3 regions of the Effusibacillus dendaii genome follow, and region 3 is predicted to be linked to each of the others. Evidence: riboswitches for the same ligand, from Rfam matches in the RefSeq annotation. Region 3 holds a riboswitch; each other region holds the start of a gene.
The links. Region 3 has a riboswitch for cyclic di-AMP ahead of ehuB (ectoine/hydroxyectoine ABC transporter substrate-binding protein EhuB). Riboswitches for the same ligand answer to the same signal wherever they lie in the genome.
Positions count from the first base shown of each region.

Region 1: another riboswitch for cyclic di-AMP. It lies ahead of skT53_RS16330 (C40 family peptidase); the one in region 3 lies ahead of ehuB (ectoine/hydroxyectoine ABC transporter substrate-binding protein EhuB).
Region 2: another riboswitch for cyclic di-AMP. It lies ahead of skT53_RS17100 (C40 family peptidase); the one in region 3 lies ahead of ehuB (ectoine/hydroxyectoine ABC transporter substrate-binding protein EhuB).

Region 1 is NZ_AP023366.1:3,073,169-3,079,063, reverse strand. It holds gene skT53_RS16350 (transporter substrate-binding protein) at 1-537, opposite strand, end outside; gene skT53_RS16345 (AmiS/UreI family transporter) at 845-1,345, shown strand; gene skT53_RS16340 (aliphatic amidase) at 1,465-2,511, shown strand; gene skT53_RS16335 (AAA family ATPase) at 2,591-3,745, shown strand; partial or broken gene skT53_RS16330 (C40 family peptidase) at 3,828-4,319, opposite strand; cyclic di-AMP (ydaO/yuaA leader) riboswitch at 4,344-4,472, opposite strand; gene skT53_RS16325 (APC family permease) at 4,526-5,895, opposite strand, start outside.
Region 2 is NZ_AP023366.1:3,219,142-3,225,036, forward strand. It holds gene skT53_RS17090 (heavy metal translocating P-type ATPase) at 1-367, shown strand, start outside; gene copZ (copper chaperone CopZ) at 386-592, shown strand; gene skT53_RS17100 (C40 family peptidase) at 815-1,369, opposite strand; cyclic di-AMP (ydaO/yuaA leader) riboswitch at 1,372-1,564, opposite strand; gene skT53_RS17105 (cytochrome c biogenesis CcdA family protein) at 1,888-2,610, opposite strand; gene skT53_RS18920 (hypothetical protein) at 2,798-2,926, shown strand; gene lgt (prolipoprotein diacylglyceryl transferase) at 3,268-4,050, shown strand; partial or broken gene skT53_RS18670 (D-alanyl-D-alanine carboxypeptidase family protein) at 4,123-4,238, shown strand; gene skT53_RS17115 (EthD family reductase) at 4,490-4,792, opposite strand; gene skT53_RS17120 (hypothetical protein) at 5,036-5,206, opposite strand; gene skT53_RS17125 (SCO family protein) at 5,320-5,895, opposite strand, start outside.
Region 3 is NZ_AP023366.1:1,587,386-1,593,280, forward strand. It holds gene ehuA (ectoine/hydroxyectoine ABC transporter ATP-binding protein EhuA) at 1-706, opposite strand, end outside; gene ehuD (ectoine/hydroxyectoine ABC transporter permease subunit EhuD) at 730-1,380, opposite strand; gene ehuC (ectoine/hydroxyectoine ABC transporter permease subunit EhuC) at 1,384-2,016, opposite strand; gene ehuB (ectoine/hydroxyectoine ABC transporter substrate-binding protein EhuB) at 2,050-2,955, opposite strand; cyclic di-AMP (ydaO/yuaA leader) riboswitch at 3,166-3,309, opposite strand; gene skT53_RS08720 (hypothetical protein) at 3,517-3,975, opposite strand; gene skT53_RS08725 (SGNH/GDSL hydrolase family protein) at 4,135-4,782, shown strand; gene skT53_RS08730 (FadR/GntR family transcriptional regulator) at 4,816-5,502, opposite strand; gene skT53_RS08735 (S-layer homology domain-containing protein) at 5,565-5,895, opposite strand, start outside.

The sequences.
Region 1 (5,895 bases), 1.5 Mb from region 3:
GCCCAAAAGAGAGTAATACTCTCCCGCAATTCGCCCACCGTATGATTGGACAAGACGATGGATATGCCTGTTTGTTTCGCGGGGATAAATGTAATCGGATCCGATCAGGTAAAATGATTTCCCAAGATTTTCAATAATCCACGGAATAAAAGTTTGAAGTTGTTGATTCGGCACCGGCCCCAGGTAAAACACGTTCCGACTTAACTCTTCGCCTTCGTAAAGGGTTGGGTAAAGCAAAAGAACATTATATTTTTCCAGAATCGGGATAACCATCTTGCGGCAGACAGATGTGTAGAGGCCGATTATAACTGCAACCTTATCCGAAAGGATCAATTTTTCCGCTTTCCTGGCTGCCAGAAACGGGTCGGACGCAATATCCTCCACGATGGGAAGCAGTCGTCTCCCGTGTATTCCTCCCTGTTCGTTAATCTGTTTAATTGCCAATAGGGTCGATTGATACTGCCCCCGTTCGGTGACTCCGGTTGTTCCGGTCAGAGAATACAGCAAACCGATTTTGATGTCTTCTTCCCGTGCCATAACAATCCCCCCATACTTCTTCCTAGCTACTAGTATATTTGATTTTTAATGTTCAGAAAATGTACAAATTTCGTTCACCTTTTGTCTAGGTATGTTGTCCACAGTACAAAGTTCAGATTGAACAAAACCATTACAGTTATTGGACAGAATCAACCAAAATCTGCACACTTTTTACTTTTACCGAATTATCCGGATCGAATTTTTCATACAACCAAGCACTTCATGTTGTATTTCGGCAGTTGGCACTAAAGTTGCAATAGAGATAAACGAAAAATCTATTTCCAATTCGGTCAAGGAGGGATGACAATTGCTCGCAATCTCACTTTTGTATGTCGGGGCGGTGCTATGGGTAAATGGAATGATGTTGTTAGGAAGGGTGAGCGGTAAAGGGGCGGCACCCCTGAATTTGTTCACTGGCAGCATTACGTTGATCATAAATATTTACATCATGCTGAAAGCTCCGTCAGGTGATCCCCTGTCTTATTTTACAGCCGCTACTGGACTTCTTTTTTCTTTCACTTATTTGTATGTGGCGATCAACAACGCTTTTGATTTAGAGGGAAGGGGGTTTGGCTGGTACTGTTTCTTTGTAGCGGTTACTGCACTCCCAACAGCGGTTTTGACGTTTCAGAGCGGCGATTTCCGCTTTGGAGTCATTTGGCTTCTGTGGGCCTTTCTATGGTTTTTGTTCTTTCTTCTACTTGCCTTGGAAAAACCGATCGCTAAATTTACTGCCTACGTAACGCTAGTGGAGGCGGTTATAACCTGTTGGGTTCCGGGATATATGCTTCTTACCGGAAACTGGTAAGAGCGGCGCTCTCATCACACGCAGGGGGTGAGGAAGATGTGACGGCATGGTCGGATTTCCAAAATAAGCCAATTTGACTTATGTACTTAAAACTACATTTTAAGGGAGTGTGTTTTGAAATGAGACATGGAGATATTTCAAGCAGCTTTGATACAGTCGGTGTAGCAGTCGTCAACTACAAAATGCCGCGTTTACATACGAGGCAGGAGGTTCTGGAAAATTGCAGGAACATTGCCAATATGGTAGTCGGAATGAAACAGGGACTGCCGGGCATGGACCTGGTTATTTTCCCGGAATACAGTACGCAAGGCATCATGTACGATCCGAAAGAAATGTTTGAAACCGCCTCCATGATTCCGGGTGAAGAGACTGCAATCTTTGCGGAGGCATGTCGGCAGGCAAATACTTGGGGCGTTTTTTCTTTGACAGGGGAACAACATGAAGACCACCCAAACAAATCTCCATACAATACCCTTATCTTAATGAACAACAAGGGTGAAGTTGTGCAGAAATACAGAAAGATTATACCTTGGGTTCCTATCGAAGGGTGGTATCCCGGCGGTCAGACATATGTATGCGAAGGACCGAAGGGCATCAAAATCAGCCTAATCATCTGCGATGACGGAAACTATCCGGAAATTTGGCGTGATTGTGCAATGAAAGGCGCAGAGCTGATCGTTCGCTGCCAGGGATACATGTATCCAGCCAAAGAACAGCAGATTATCATGGCGAAATCAATGGCCTGGGCAAACAATTCCTATGTAGCAGTAGCGAATGCAACAGGGTTTGACGGAGTGTATTCTTACTTCGGACATTCGGCTATCATTGGCTTTGATGGACGAACCCTTGGCGAGTGCGGAACAGAAGAGAACGGAATTCAGTATGCGGAAATCTCCATTTCGCAAATCCGCGATTTCCGAAAGAATGCCCAATCGCAAAATCATCTTTTCAAACTCTTACACAGGGGTTATACAGGATTGATCAATTCCGGAGAAGGCGACAAAGGACTAGCGGAATGTCCATTTGATTTCTATCGAACCTGGGTGTTAGATGCAGAAAAAGCCCGCGAAAATGTGGAGGCAATTACCAGATCAACGGCTGGCACTGCGGAATGCCCGATTGTAGGGATTCCGAACGAAGGCAAAGTAATGGCGGCAGAAAAATAATAGTTAAATCGAACATGAAGGAGTCGGGTGACTTTCTCTATCTGGCTCCTTTTTACATAAAAATAAGGGGGAGGATACTATGCCCTTCATCAACGATAAACTCGAATATTATGCAGCCGACCGAAAACGTAAAGAGTTGGAGGCTGCCGAACGGATGCAAGATACGGACGTGGTGGCGGATACATCTTTCAAAAGGATCGAAACCCGGTATCGGTTTCATGTTGAAGAAGTAATGAAACGGCTGCGAAACAAAATTTTCGGACAGGAAAAAGTTCTGCAAAGTTTGGAAAACATGTTGAAAATTGTGCGGGCTGACATAGCAGATCCGGATAAACCTTTACACATAGGTTTGTTTCTGGGACCTACGGGAGTCGGCAAAACGGAAATCGTACGCGTGCTTGCAGAGGCCCTTTACGGAAACCGGGAGGCCTTTTGCAGAGTGGATATGAATACTTTATCGCTTGATCACTACGCCGCCGCGCTTACCGGTGCACCGCCAGGATATGTGGGAAGCAAGGAAGGCTCCACGATTCTGGATAAAGAAAAAATTGAAGGGTCCTACAGCAAACCCGGCATCGTGTTGTTTGATGAGCTGGAGAAGGCAAGCCCGCAGGTGATTCAAACATTATTGAACATATTCGATAACGGGGTGATGACGATTGCCTCGGGGGAAGAGAAGATCGATTTTCGAAATTCGCTGATTTTCATGACAAGCAATTTGGGTGCCCGAGAAATACAAAGCTATGCCAATAATCGACTGGGTTTTGTGCTGAAATCGATAACCCATTACCTAAATCCCCGTTACTGGAAAATCCGGAATAACGAATCATTTCTGGAAACAATCATTAAAAGAAAACTGGAATCAACCTTTCGGCCCGAATTTATCAATCGAATTGATGACATTGTGATTTTTAATTGGCTTTCGGAACAAATATTGTTTGAAATCATTGATGTACTAACGGAACAGTTGAACAGAAGAATACTAAGATTCAACTGTCGCTTGGAACTGCTCGATTCGGCAAAAAACTTTTTAGTCAAAAAAGGGTTTGATAAACAGTACGGTGCCCGTGCTTTAAAAAGAGCCTTTCGGCAATATGTGCAACTGCAGCTTGCGGAACTGCTTATGGAACATAGTCCGCAGCAAGGATTCGTCAGATATGTTTCGCGAGGTGCCGGAAATCGGATTGAGATAAACGGCAATAAGGAAGAAATTCCGATGCCTCAAAGCGTGTAATCCGTACAATAGAAGCGGTAAAAGAAAAACAAGCTGACACCAGTTGAATACTGGCGTCAGCTTGTTCTCAAGGCATTCTTGCTTAAAACATACGTTTAACGGCCGTAATATTATTGTACCAGGAAGACCCAGGAGAAACGTTCAGATAGCCAACCTTTTTCAGGCCGCCACCTTCCTGAATCACGCGGCCATTTCCCGCATAAATACCAACGTGACTGCCATTATTGAAGATTATAAGATCTCCCGGGCGCATTTCAGCTTTCGACACAGTACGTCAGACAGAATGGTATTGAGTCTGGGAAGCTCCACTCATTTTATACCCCAATGCGTGATGATAAATATAAGCGGTATAATTGGAGCAATCGAAACCGACCTGACCGCGGTCTTCATTATGTCCCCATACATACGGAGTTCCCAGCTTGCTTTCTGCTACCTGCAGAACTGCATTAACCTTTGTCTGGTAATCTGCATCAAGAGGCGCAACCGGTTGTATATTGGTATCAAAGCTAACTCCCGGCGGTAATTGTGTGGATGTTGCCGCAGCATTGTCAGGTGCTGCAAATGCCGGAATCATCACCGATGTCGCGATACCTAGAAAACATCTCCTCTCTGAAGCCTGCGAGGTTAGCTGACGGATTCGGGTAAAGAGGATTACCCTGCCACTAATGTGGTTTCACCCCAAAAAATGGGTCCCCCGCGCTCGATTGAGCTTCGGCTTATTTTTAACAAATGATAGTACACCATGACATTATGTAAACTTCATTGCACAATGTATGGTAGTTACTCCTGCAAATGGTACGGCAGGGTTGCCACAACGACATCCTTTCGGCCGAAAAGCATCGCGCGGATTCGAAATGCGGATTGATTGTGAAGCAATCGCTGCCAGAACTTTTTGGGCACAAACTGCGGCAACAACACCATAACCGTACTTGTTCGGTTTAAACGGCAATCAACCCGTTCTACAAATTCCACAAGGGGTTCAACGACGGTTCGATATCGGGACACGAAGGTCACAAGCCGAACCCCGGGGTTCCATTGTTCCCATTTTTTCTCCATTCGTTCCGCCTCTTCCTCAGAAAACGCCACGTAGAAAGCAACTACTTTAGGAGAGAGAGTCTTTGCGTAAGCAAGGGTCGATGCGACGACTCGGTGGATTCCCGCAACCGGCACGATTATGACAGATTCTTTTTGAGGGAGCGGATCGTTCAAATCAAATCTCAGCTGCTTTGCAACCGCCTCGTAATGCTTGTGGATCTTTGTGATCAGCCACAGTAAGAGTGGTGTCACGACAACGACAATCCATGCGCCTTCCGTAAACTTGGTAATGCTGAATATTAATACCACAGCAAAGGTCGCGGCAGCCCCAATTCCGTTGATAAGTACTTTTCGCTGCCACCCCCTGTTCCTTTCTCTTACCCATTTAAGCACCAGCCCGCTTTGTGCCATTGTAAATGACAAGAAGACACCGATCGCGTAAAGCGGGATGAGCAGATCCGTCTTCCCACGGAACAAGATGAGCAGCAGACTGGCCAATATCCCCAATGTAATAATTCCATAGTTAAACGCCAACCGATCTCCCCGATTGGCAAACATACGGGGAAAGTTTTGATCCTGCGCCATAATGGAGGCCAAAATCGGAAACCCGTTGAAGCTGGTATTCGCCGCTAATGTCAAAATGAGCATCGTGGCAATCTGTATAACGAAGTACATACTCCCTCGACCGAACGCATTTTCCGTAACCATCGATAATACGGAAGTATTCCCTGTTGGATCAGGATATACGCCGTAAACCAGAGACAGAATCGTTACCCCGCCAAAGATCACTGCCAACAAAGTCCCTAACATTATCATAGTAAGCTTCGCATTGCGCTGGGCCGGATTTCGAAAATGCGGAACGGCGTTGGAAATTGCTTCAATTCCCGTGACGGCGGAACATCCGGAAGAAAATGCTCTCAGCAAAACAAACATCGTAAGTCCTGCAGGCATGTCCGTTGGAATGGTGACCGCATGAGCTGTATGGACAGCTCCGGTCATCCAGTCAAATGTGCCTTTTCCGACAAGCAACAGCATGCAAAAGATGAACAGATAGGTTGGAAACGCGAAAACCGTACCCGCTTCAGACGTTCCTCGCAGGTTCATCCAGACCATTA
Region 2 (5,895 bases), 1.6 Mb from region 3:
AGTGGAATCTTTTAAGGCGCAGGGCAAAAAGGTGGCCATGGTGGGAGACGGTGTAAACGATGCGCCCGCTTTGGCAACAGCCGATGTGGGTATGGCGATCGGCACCGGTACCGACGTCGCGATGGAAGCGGCCGATGTCACACTGATGCGGGGAGAACTGACCAGCATTGCAGACGCGATTTCACTCAGCCATAAGACAATGAACAATATCAAGCAAAATCTGTTCTGGGCACTGTTCTACAATTCGATCGGCATTCCGGTAGCGGCTGCCGGGTTGTTGGCACCCTGGGTGGCGGGAGCGGCGATGGCGTTCAGCTCCGTGTCGGTTGTATTGAATGCATTGCGATTAAAACGGGTAAAAATATAAAACAGCGGAGGAGAATATATGAGTACTATCACTCTAAACGTTCAAGGTATGTCTTGTAATCATTGTGTCAATTCAGTGGAGGGTGCGCTGGGAAAATTGGTAGGCGTTAGCTCCGCAAAAGTGGATCTCTCAGCTAACCAAGTGACTGTTTCATTTGATGACACGGTCGTGAGTGTAGATCAATTAAAAGAAACAATTGAGGATCAAGGATACGATGTAGTGTAACACACGAGATGGAAAAAGGGGCATACATATCAAATGTATCCCCTTTTTAATCCCCATTGCCCCAAAACTCAAGGGGACTGTTCAGTTGTTAGACGTTTGTGATACATAGCGTCACAATCACATCGACGGTCAGAGAAGAGGGTGTAGGAAATTTGCAGCGACTCAGCTTGCCGGAAAGAGGGACGCAGCTTCAATGGCTAACACAGAGCTCGAAATACGAGTTTAGTACATCCGTTTTACGGACGTAATGTGGTTGTACCAGTAGGAACCGGGTTTCAGCGGCAAATAACCCACTTTCTTAAGTCCGCCGCCTTCTTGGATCATTTGTCCATTACCAGCATAAATCCCGATGTGTGCTCCGTTGTCGAAGATGACAAGGTCTCCTACTTCCATCTGACTTTTCGGGACAGGATTCCCGACCGAAGATGCCTGTACTCTGGATGCCCCGCTCATTTTATAGCCCAATGCATGGCGGTACACATAGGCAGTGTAGTTTGAACAGTCAAACCCGCTGCCGCCTCGGTCTTTGCTGGTTCCCCAAATGTAAGGAGTACCCAGTTGGCTTTTTGCCACCATCAGTACCGCATTTGTTTTATCCTCCCGCGTTGCATCGAGCGGTGCAATTGGTTGAATCGACGGGTCATATGTGACACCAGGCGGCAAATTGAATGATGCTGATTGGGTGGCCGTCGTTTGCGCAGACACAAAAGACGGGCTAACAAATGCCGCACTGAGCATTCCGATGGTCAACAAAGAAACAACTTTCTTTTTAAACATGAAGTACCTCCCTTGTAAAGCCTGCGAGGTTAGCTGACGGGTTCGGATAAAAGGGATTACCCGACTGAACTGCAAAGTGTTTCTTCAAGGTGTTGTTTCAAAAACACAAAACTGTGAATAGCACTTGCAGTCTGATTTCACCCCAGATAACTGGTTCCCCCGCGCCCAGTTTTTGGGCTTCGGCTGATGTAGGACAACCTTAACATAGTTTCCAACCGATTTCATCCTGTAAATTGTGGTAAACTGCTACAAAACCAATAAAAAAGCCGCCTCACGGCGGCTTTTGACTATGTTCAAAAGCTCACTTTTTTAAGCCATTTTTGAATATTTTTCCTGCAACTCTCTTGTGGAGATGACGATGAATTCGGGAATTAGTTCCTTTTTTCCGGGGTGAATCTGAGTCTTCTCGTAAAGCGAAAAACACCACCTATGGAAGAATCGCATCAGGATTTTTTATACTTCATGACCTGATAATTGTCAGTCTATTTCGCATCATGAAACTAATTTGAAACAGGTTCCTAAAACCCTGTGAATCCGCCAAATAGTTTAATCATATAGATCGTGATTACCGTCATTGCATTCGTTAGAAGTAAAAAGCCCATAATTACCATCACAATGCCTCCGATACGGCTGATTACGGAAGAATACTTCAACAGCCAACGTACGGAGCCAAGACTATATGCCAAAATAAGGAATGGTATCGCAAACCCTAACGAATAAGCGCTCATCAATCCTACTCCGTTGGCCGGGTCGGTTGCTGCTATGGCTAACACAGATGCCAAAATTGGTCCAATACAAGGTGTCCATCCAGCGGAAAAACTAACCCCAACTAGTACTGAACCAATGTATCCGGCCGGTTTGTTTCGTAAATGCCATTTTCTCTCCTTCAGTAAGGATTCCCACTTAATTGCCCCCGTAAGGAACAGCCCCATAACAATGATTATAATTCCACCGATTTGACGTATCAGGTCTTTATACTGGTTAAATATTTTCCCGACCGCCCCTGCTCCAAATCCAAGTGCTACAAAAATTATTGAAAAGCCAATTACAAAGAAAATCGAATGGACGAGTGCCGTTCGTCTTATTCGAAAATTGTCTCGTTCTCCTTGCAATTTCTCATAAGAAATTCCTGTCAAATAAGAAATATAGGAGGGATACAAAGGCAGACAGCAGGGGGACAAAAAGGACAGAACTCCTGCTACAAATGCCATTAGCATATTCGGATTACTCGTATCGAACACTATGAGCCACCTCTTTAATTCGAGTTCGACCCAATTATACAATGACAAAGTGACGAGTTTGTGAAGATACAAGAGATAGAGATTTTAAACAGGATGCATGGACGTATGCATGAGGAGCCTTTTTGTTGTTTCTTCATTGAAACTACACATTTTTGTTTTATCTTAGTTCCATGAGAGGAGTAGTTTCATGGAAGATAAAGATTGGTTCAGTACTTTTCTAAAAATAGCATTCGCTGCCTTTGGTCTATTGATGATCATTATCCTACTCATGATCATCTTTGCAGGCAATGGAATGCACAATATGAGCAATATGTAAGGGTGGTGAGCCCAGCGAAAAAGAATAGTTTGAACAACCGTCACTTCTAGTAGACAAAGGGACTAAGTAAAAGTGATTATTCAACAGATCGAAACAGGTGTAGACTTTGCCAAACTTGGCAAGGAGAAATTGAAAGATAAAGGATCGGCCGCAAGTTGTATTTTAGCCTCAACCCGGAGAGGTTTCAGACCTGTAAACCTTGGCCAGATATCACATTTTTGAGCAGTTGCCATCCGAACTACAAAGCAGTACGAAATACAGATCCGTGATATCAAATATAAAGATGTGTTAGTGGAACACCGTTTCCGAAGACACTAAATTTTTTAATGTGAGGAGAAATTATGCGAGTTATCTTATTTGAATTTTGGGGGATTCCGATTCGATCCTACGGTCTAGTCGTAGCAGTTGCTGTTTTGATGGGAATTGGAGTGACTTTGCATTTTGCAAAGCAAGCGAACAAACAAAGTGAACAGATTCTAAACCTTTCCCTCATCGCCGTACTAGGGGGCTTAGTGGGTGCTCGACTTTGGGAAGTTCTGTTCTTCCAACCTGAATACTATTTGAGCCACCCTATTGATATTGTTGCCATCTGGAAGGGCGGCATGTCAATTCAGGGAGGACTAGCAGGCGGTGTTATAACGGCTGTCTGGTACATCCGAAAACTCGGATGGAAATTCTGGGATACAGCTGACTTATTTGCACCTGGTTTGATTTTAGGACAAGCGGTTGGACGTATTGCCTGTTTCCTGAATGGTGATGCATATGGTTCACCGACGGGCAGTTCCTTTGGTATCGTTTACCCGCCCGGAACTGTAGCCTACGATCAATACGGGAATCAGCCGTTGTGGCCAGCCGAAGTCTGGGAGGGTCAGTGGAACCTGATTGTTTTCGCTGTTCTGCTTATTTTAAAAAGTCGAACCCGGTCGAAAGGATTTCTATTTCTGTCTTACATAGGCTTGTATTCTGTAGGACGGTTTGCTCTCGAGTTTTTAAGAGGGGACAGCCCGCATTACTTGTTTGGATGGACAGCTGCTCAATGGACAAGTGTAGTTGCTTTCGCGGTGACAATTCTTGGTTTGCTGGTGACAAGAAAAGAGGTTACAAAACATGCAGCAGGTGTTTGAGATTCTTGAAGAAAAAACTTGACGTTTCAACCCCTGCACCATCCTCTCTCCAGTATTGATCTTTCCGCCACCAAAGGTACATGTGCGGCAGAGGACTGTTTCGCCAATACGCCTGAAGCCAAATGGTTGGCCGACCACGCGCGGATTACGGATTCATTATCCGGTATCCGAAAGGAAAAGAGTCGGTCGCCGCATGCTTTTTCTGCTGAATGTTTTAATGGACGATCAAATCGAGCGACATAGCCACCCTCAACTTTTTGTATGGAAGCTAACATTTGTGATTCCTCATCTAAAAAATGGTTCATTACCACGCGGTTACTTGTGAAAGTAGATCACCGAGCAAATGTCAGCGAGTACCATGGGCATCTCTAGATAGATTCGGTGGAGGCCAATAAAAAAGAGCCTTTCGGCTCTGAGAAAAACATATGCAGGTAGTTGCCTATTCTGCGATCAAAATGATCGGGGGCTTGTTTAGGAATGGAACTAAATTTGCGACATCTCCCTGTACTTCTTGCCCTTCAGCCGAGGACAATGATTGATTCAATGTGTCTACGTCCTCAAATTCCAACTCCGCCACTAAATACATGTTTTGGTCGGTGTTCTCGCCATGCAACACTCGATTAATCGCTGCATTTTTAAGAGTGGGGAGTTTTTTGGCAAGAGGAATATGCACATCAAAATAATGCTTTTCGAATCCTTCTTTGTCTTTCGGCTCTTCATAAATTACAATTACTTTCGCCATTTCTAATGCCCTCCTATTAACGTCCTCATAGAAGGTATATGCGATATATTCCCGTTTTAGTATGAACTGCATCAACAATTGCAGGCACTGGAAGAATTCTCAGAGTTATTCGTGAGTCAAATATTGTGAAGCTGCTTCCGGCATCACTGTATTTGTAGAGTAAAGGGCTGGTAAGCCCAGCCCTTTACTCTACATTTAAATTTTGAGACTGAGGCTGAACCCATCGTCCCCGGTAGGCTAGGCTTATTCTTCGCTATTCGTTACTTTCTGTTCGTAATGTTTACTCAAATAGCTGTTTTCCCCTGGTGAAAAATTGACCGACTGAAGGCTCAATTTAGGATTTTTTCCGTACAGACCTTTGGCCTTGTCTTTTACATCCTCGCCAACCTGAAACAACGGCTCTTTTTCCGCCATCATGACACCTCCTGCAAAATGTAGGCATAGTTTTTCCACTGGAAACAATGATCATCCACATTGCAGTATTTGCCCAGCAGAAAACAGGCTGCCCTTGGCGGCCTGTTTTCTGCTTAACTTGATTTGGTTAATTCCAAAATATCTTCCAGAATTTGTTGATTGTCCATATTTTTTCCCATCGTATAGATTTTCCGGATGTTGTTGTTCTGGTCGATCAGGAAAAGGGATTTGGTGGGATGCGTGAAAAATCCGTCGTCTTGTTTTTCGGCAAATAGGTTATAGCTTTTCAAAACTTCCTGAATTTCTTGTTCCGTTCCGGTATAAAAATTCCATCCGCTCCAATCGACCTTCAGCTTGTTGCCGTAATTTTTCAGATTGGCCGGTGTATCCCGTGTTGGGTCAAACGTAATGGTGACAAATTCCGTTTTGTTTCCGAACAGGTGGCGTTTTTTCAACTGTTCCTGGATCGATACCATATTGATCGTGGTAGTCGGGCAAATATCCGGACAGTTCAGGTAGATAAACTCCACCAGTTTGACTTTTGGCGCGAGATCCTGAAACGATTGCCGCTGTCCGTTAATATTTTGCAACGTCCAGTTGGGCGCCGCGTTGACCACGGGCAGCCGCGTGAATCCCCACGCAATCCAATAAGCCAGGCCGCCTGCAAATGCGAGGCTAAGAATAACAAT
Region 3 (5,895 bases):
AAATACGATCTGCCACATCACGCGCAAACTCCATTTCGTGTGTAATCAACAGCATCGCCATATCGCCTTCCGCCGCAATTTCTTTGATCACTGTCAACACCTCCCCAACCAATTCGGGATCCAAGGCAGATGTCGGTTCATCAAACAGCATCACTTTCGGCCGCATGACCAATGCTCTCGCAATCGCCACACGCTGTTTTTGACCACCCGACAGTTGGCCCGGATATTTGTCCAACTTATCCAACAGCCCGACTTTATCCAACATGATCTTGGCTCTCTCCACCGCCTCCTCTTTTGACAGACCGAGCACCCGAATGGGCGCTTCCGTCACGTTGCGCAAAATGGTCATATGCGGAAACAGGTTAAAATGTTGAAACACCATGCCAATGCTGCCTCGCACACGATGCAGATGTTTTTCGTCCGCCCGCGTCAGTCTGCCTTTTACTCTCTTGTGCCACAGCAGTTCTCCATCCACTTCAATCGTGCCGGCCGTCGGTTCTTCCAGCGTCATCAGCAAACGGGCGAGTGTTGTTTTGCCGGATCCGCTCGGACCGATCACCGCCACCTTTTCCCCCGGATAGATATCCAGATCGATTTCCTTTAGTACCTGCAGATCGCCATATGATTTGCTGATTTTCCGATAGCGGACAATCGGATTTCCCTCCACATTCTCATATCCCTCGTACAAACTGGACACATGGATCATGCTCATCCTCCCACTTCCTTTGCTTATTTTTGTTCAAGCCTCAATTCCATTCGGCGAACCCAAATGGCAGACAGATAACTTAACAGCAGGAACAGGAATCCGGCAATCGTGAACGCCTCCAGATAGCGAAACGACTGGGAACCGATCATTTTAGCGGTTTGCATCAGTTCTACTACCGTAATCGTAGAAAGAAGCGGCGTTTCTTTAAACATCGTGATCAGGTAATTGCCCAAAACCGGCACAACTGGCCGAATGGCCTGCGGTAAAATAATCCGCATCCATGTCTGTGATCTGGAAAAGTTCAACGCAATCGCCGCTTCCCATTGTCCGCGCGGCACATTTTCAATGCCGGCCCGGTACACTTCGGACAAATAGGTGCTGTAATGCAGACCCAATCCAATCACGCCCACTGTGAAGGCGGGTAACGAAATACCGTAAAACGGAAGCGCGAAATATAAGAAATACAATTGAATCAAAAGCGGCGTGCTGCGGATAAACTCGACCACCAAACCAGACGCCCATGCAATCGGCTTTCGCTTTGACCGGCGGCCAAAAGCCAACAGCATCCCTAACAAAGCGGCCAGTACGAAACCTGATAATGTGGCCTCAATGGTCACATCAACCACTTTCAACAACTTCGGCAAAATCGAATATGCAAACTCCCAATCCCACATCTTTTACACCCTCCCTGCGGAAACTCTCCGTTCCAACCAACGCACAACAAGAGTCAGGGAGTACGCAAGAACAAAGTAAATGACAAGAATAAGCCCCAATATCTCCGGCGTTCTGGCAATGTTTGCGGTTCGCATCAGCATACCGGTAAACGTCAAATCGGATAATGTGATCAGCGAAACAAGCGATGTGCCTTTTAAAAGTTCAATCAACAGATTTCCGAAAGCGGGCAGCATCAGAGTAAACGCTTGCGGGAGGATCACGCTCCGCATCCGCTGAAACGAGGTCAGGTTCAACGCGATTGCAGCTTCCGTCTGCCCTTTTGGAATCGCCTGAATCGAACTACGGACAATCTCCGAACCGTAAGCGCCATAGTTCAGTCCTAACGCCAGAACACCTGTTGTCATCGGCTCCAGTTCAATTCCCAATATTGGCAAAGCGAAAAACAGCCAAAACATTTGCACCAGCAATGAAGTACCCCGAAAAAATTCCACATATACGGCTGCAGCCATTCGCACCCATGCCCATTTTGACAAACGACACAACCCAGCGGTGAATGAAAGGAGCAAAGCTGCAACCGCAGAACAGGCCATTACTTGCAGAGTCACTTCTACCCCGTGCAGAAGGGGTGTAAACAGGTCAGTCGGAAAAATGGTTCTGCACCCCTTTCCTTATTTCAATAATTCTTCTGCCGTTTTACCGCCCGGCAGTTCCTGCTTGGTAAATCCGAACGGGCTTAGAATGTTCAGAAGTTCGCCTGAATCCTCCAGTTTTTTCAATTCCTCGTTATACGCTTGCCGGAAATCATCGTCCCCTTGGCGGAAAACGGCAGCCCCATAACCGCGTATACTTTTACCATCGATCACCGGCTGTTCGAAATCCATGACCCTCTCAATCGAAGGATCTTTCGCTGAATCCATCACTGCCTGCAAAGAAGGACCGGTCATTGTAATGGCGTTTACACGTCCGGCCTGCAGAGCGTTGATGGCAGAAGGCTGATCGGATACAATCACGATTTGGCTATCCGACACCCCGCTCTTTTTCAGATAATCGATCTCGATGGCGCCCCCCATTACACCAACTTTCACTTCTGAATTGGCGGCAATATCCTTATAACTGTGAAGATTCATCGGATTCCCCTTCTTAACGGCAATCGCTTCCCCAATACTGTATTCAGGATTGGCAAAATCGACCTGCTTCGCCCGCTCCGGCGTAATATACATACCCGCCGTAATGATGTCGAAACGTTTTGCTTTCAGCCCCGGAATCAACGACCCGAATTCGGTCAATACACCGTTTACTTCTTTGATCCCAAGGTTTTTCAGAACGGCGCGCGCGACCTCAACCGCTTCACCTGTCAATTTGCCGTCCGGGGCCGCATAGGCGTATGGTTTTTCGTTGGCAAAACCGACTGTCACATACCCCTGCCGTTTTGCTTTTTCAAACGCAGTTTCCTGTTTGCCGGAATCTTGCGCCGACCCGCTTGTGCTGCCGCCGCATCCTGCCAATAAAAGCCCGGCAGCCAGAACACCGGTCAACATCGCAGCCCATTTTGATTGCAAAGTTTTGCTTTTCATTTCATTTCTCCTTTCTGATCTCATCTCGCACATCCAGGCCATGCAACAAAAAAGACCGGTGCTGCTTTTTCACGGAACCGAAGTTCCAAGAAAAAGTCTGCACCGGTCTGACGCGCGCATCACCAAAAGATGAATACAACGACCGAATCCGCGACCTGGCAAAAGCGGCAGAAAAAGAAAATAGTCTGCATCCCGCCGATTTGCAATCTTGGATCTTCCCTGCGTTAGCTTACGAGGTTAGCTGTCGGGTAGGATGGCAGAGAAGTTTCTCACATCCCTCCTGGCATAGCCAGGATTAACCCCAGGAACTTGGTTCCCCCGCTTCCATACAATGGAATTCAGCCTGTTTGTTTAATAATAAATACGTTGAATGAATAAACCATTCATTTATTTGTTGTACTTATGATAACACATTCGATTTTTTCCATTCACCCCGGAAATATTCTGATTATTTCAGCTGAGACTGTCTCTCCCCATATCAGCCGGAATTATCAGTTATATCCAGACTTTTCCTCCCAAATCCTGCCCTGTCTGCTCCTCAAATCCGGTCATTCGCGATTGTCACCACCAATAACCTCCACCGTACCCGTACGGTGCTCCATACCCATAACCATAAGGCCTACCGAATCCATACGGTCTGCCGTACCCGTATCCGTATGGTGTGCCATACCCTCCATATGCGCCCAGCGAAAATAAAGTGGTAAGCGGAAGCAAGAAAGGCAGGAACACCGTTTCCGCATCCATCGCAGCCGGTCGATCCGCCGTTGTAAAGTCAACCTGGCTGTCTTTACGGTTCGCCGAAGCATGTACCGGGATCGGCTGCAGCAATATTCCTTTTCGGCTTACCCGTTGCACGATGCCATAATGTTTTTGGTGCCCTTTGCATTCCGCACATACAGGCTTCCCCAAAAATCGCAGCGCTTCTTGATAGGTAACCGCCAAATTGTTCTCTCCCTTCCTGTTATGGCTTCCTCTCATCGTACGGGAATGATCGCGGAAAAGCTCTCCGCAGACGCTCATTTTCCCCCTCCCTATCCGGCACAATACACAAACTGCCGTGGATCCATTCACGCATTTGAACGATTGGGACAGAAAAAAACATCCTCCCGTGAGAAATGCCCGTACCAAAAACTTCTGACTCTGAATGAAATAAAAAAAAGTCTGTCGGGGAGGTGAACTATGGTTTTCTATACGGCATTAGGAGATTCCATTACGGTAGGAAAAAGTGCCACCTCCCCTTTATACGGATATACGGAGCGCATCGCGAGCTATCTTCGACATCGAAACATTCCCGTTTCCGTACTTCGTCTCGCCCACTCCGGTTGGACCAGCCATGCGCTGTTAAATGCGGTTGTTAGCAATGACCCGCTTCCTTTGCAAAAGGCGACCACGATCAGCCTTTGGATTGGTGGCAACGATTTGATTTTACACGCGATCCGTTCACAGCGAATTACGCCCCAGACCGTCAGACGAGCCGCGGCCACGTACGAACAAAATGTCCATCAATTGATTGTCTATATCCGCAAATGGAGCACAGCCCCTATTGTGATTTGCACACAATATAATCCTTTTCCCAATACTCCGTTGGCTGTCGAAGCGGTTGGAATTTTAAACGAAGCCATTCATCTCGCGGCAGCCCGCCACCAACTACAAATCGCTCCAACCGATACCTGGTTTTCCGGAAACGAACCGCAACTGATCGCCGGTTATCGAACAGGTCGGCTGGAAGATCTGTATCGCCGAATTCCGTTTGGTCCCTATCCGATCCACCCAAACAATCAAGGCCATCTTTTGATTGCCCAAAATCTGCTGCCTTATATGCAGTGAAAATCCCCTGCCGATGTAGGTCAGGGGATCTCCTTATTTCAGACTGGTTTTGATACGCTTGGTCACATTATCGATATGTTCGTACATACGGTGGCTGGCCCGTTCCGCGTTGCCGCTCTCAATTTCCCGGTAAATATAAATATGTTCCTGGATCAGGTCGCGCGGGGAACCCGAAATCGAACGGGAACGCAGCATTGCACTTTCCATCGTCGGCGCGATCGTGCGAATCAGTGAATACAGCATCGAATTGCCTGCCGCTTTGGCGATTGCCAAATGAAAACGAAAATCTGCCTCGACACTTTCTTTTTCCGACTCCTGATGTGCAGCCATGATATCAAGCGCCTGCCGCATGTCTTCCAAATCGCTTTCCGTTCGATTCAGCGCAGACAATTCTGCTGCCCCAACCTCCAAAATCTTGCGCACTTCCAGCAACTCGAGCAAATCCTTGCCTTTCAAAAGAGCAATATTCATCGGTTCCTGAAAATTCTTCAGGTCGATACTCCGGATGAAAGACCCTTCGCCATGCCGAATCTCGATAAGTCCCTTCGCCTGTAAAGCGGAAAATGCCTCCCGTACAGTGGCCCGTCCCACACTCAGCATTTCCGAGATTTCCAGTAATGTTGGCAGCTTGTCGCCTGGTTTGTACACGCCCTGCAAAATCTGTTTTTGGATATAGTCCGCTACTTGTTCATACGCTTTTTGCGTCTTCAGCTTCTGCATGTTTCCACCCCGTTACGCGAGGTTATTCGATAGCTTCACTATATCACATTTGACAGCTGCGGTCACCGCTTGCTGAGATCCGACTCCGTCATGTGGATCAGTTCAACCGATTTATTTGTCGCTGGCACAGCAATCAAATCAAAAGGTGTGACAATGATTTGTGGGTACATGAAACCAGGTTTCGGATTTGCAAGGGTGACATCCAGCCGGATTTTTTGATCTGTTTCCAACGCTTGACGAATCACGACTTGATAGCCGGGGTTTGGCATTTCGCCCCGTGAAACGAGGATGTACGTTTTGCCGTCAACCGTTTTGGAATAAAGACCAGCCGCCGATTTCACTTGGTTGACCCATTCCTTCACAGCAGTTCCTGCCGTTGCCAGATCGACTTTT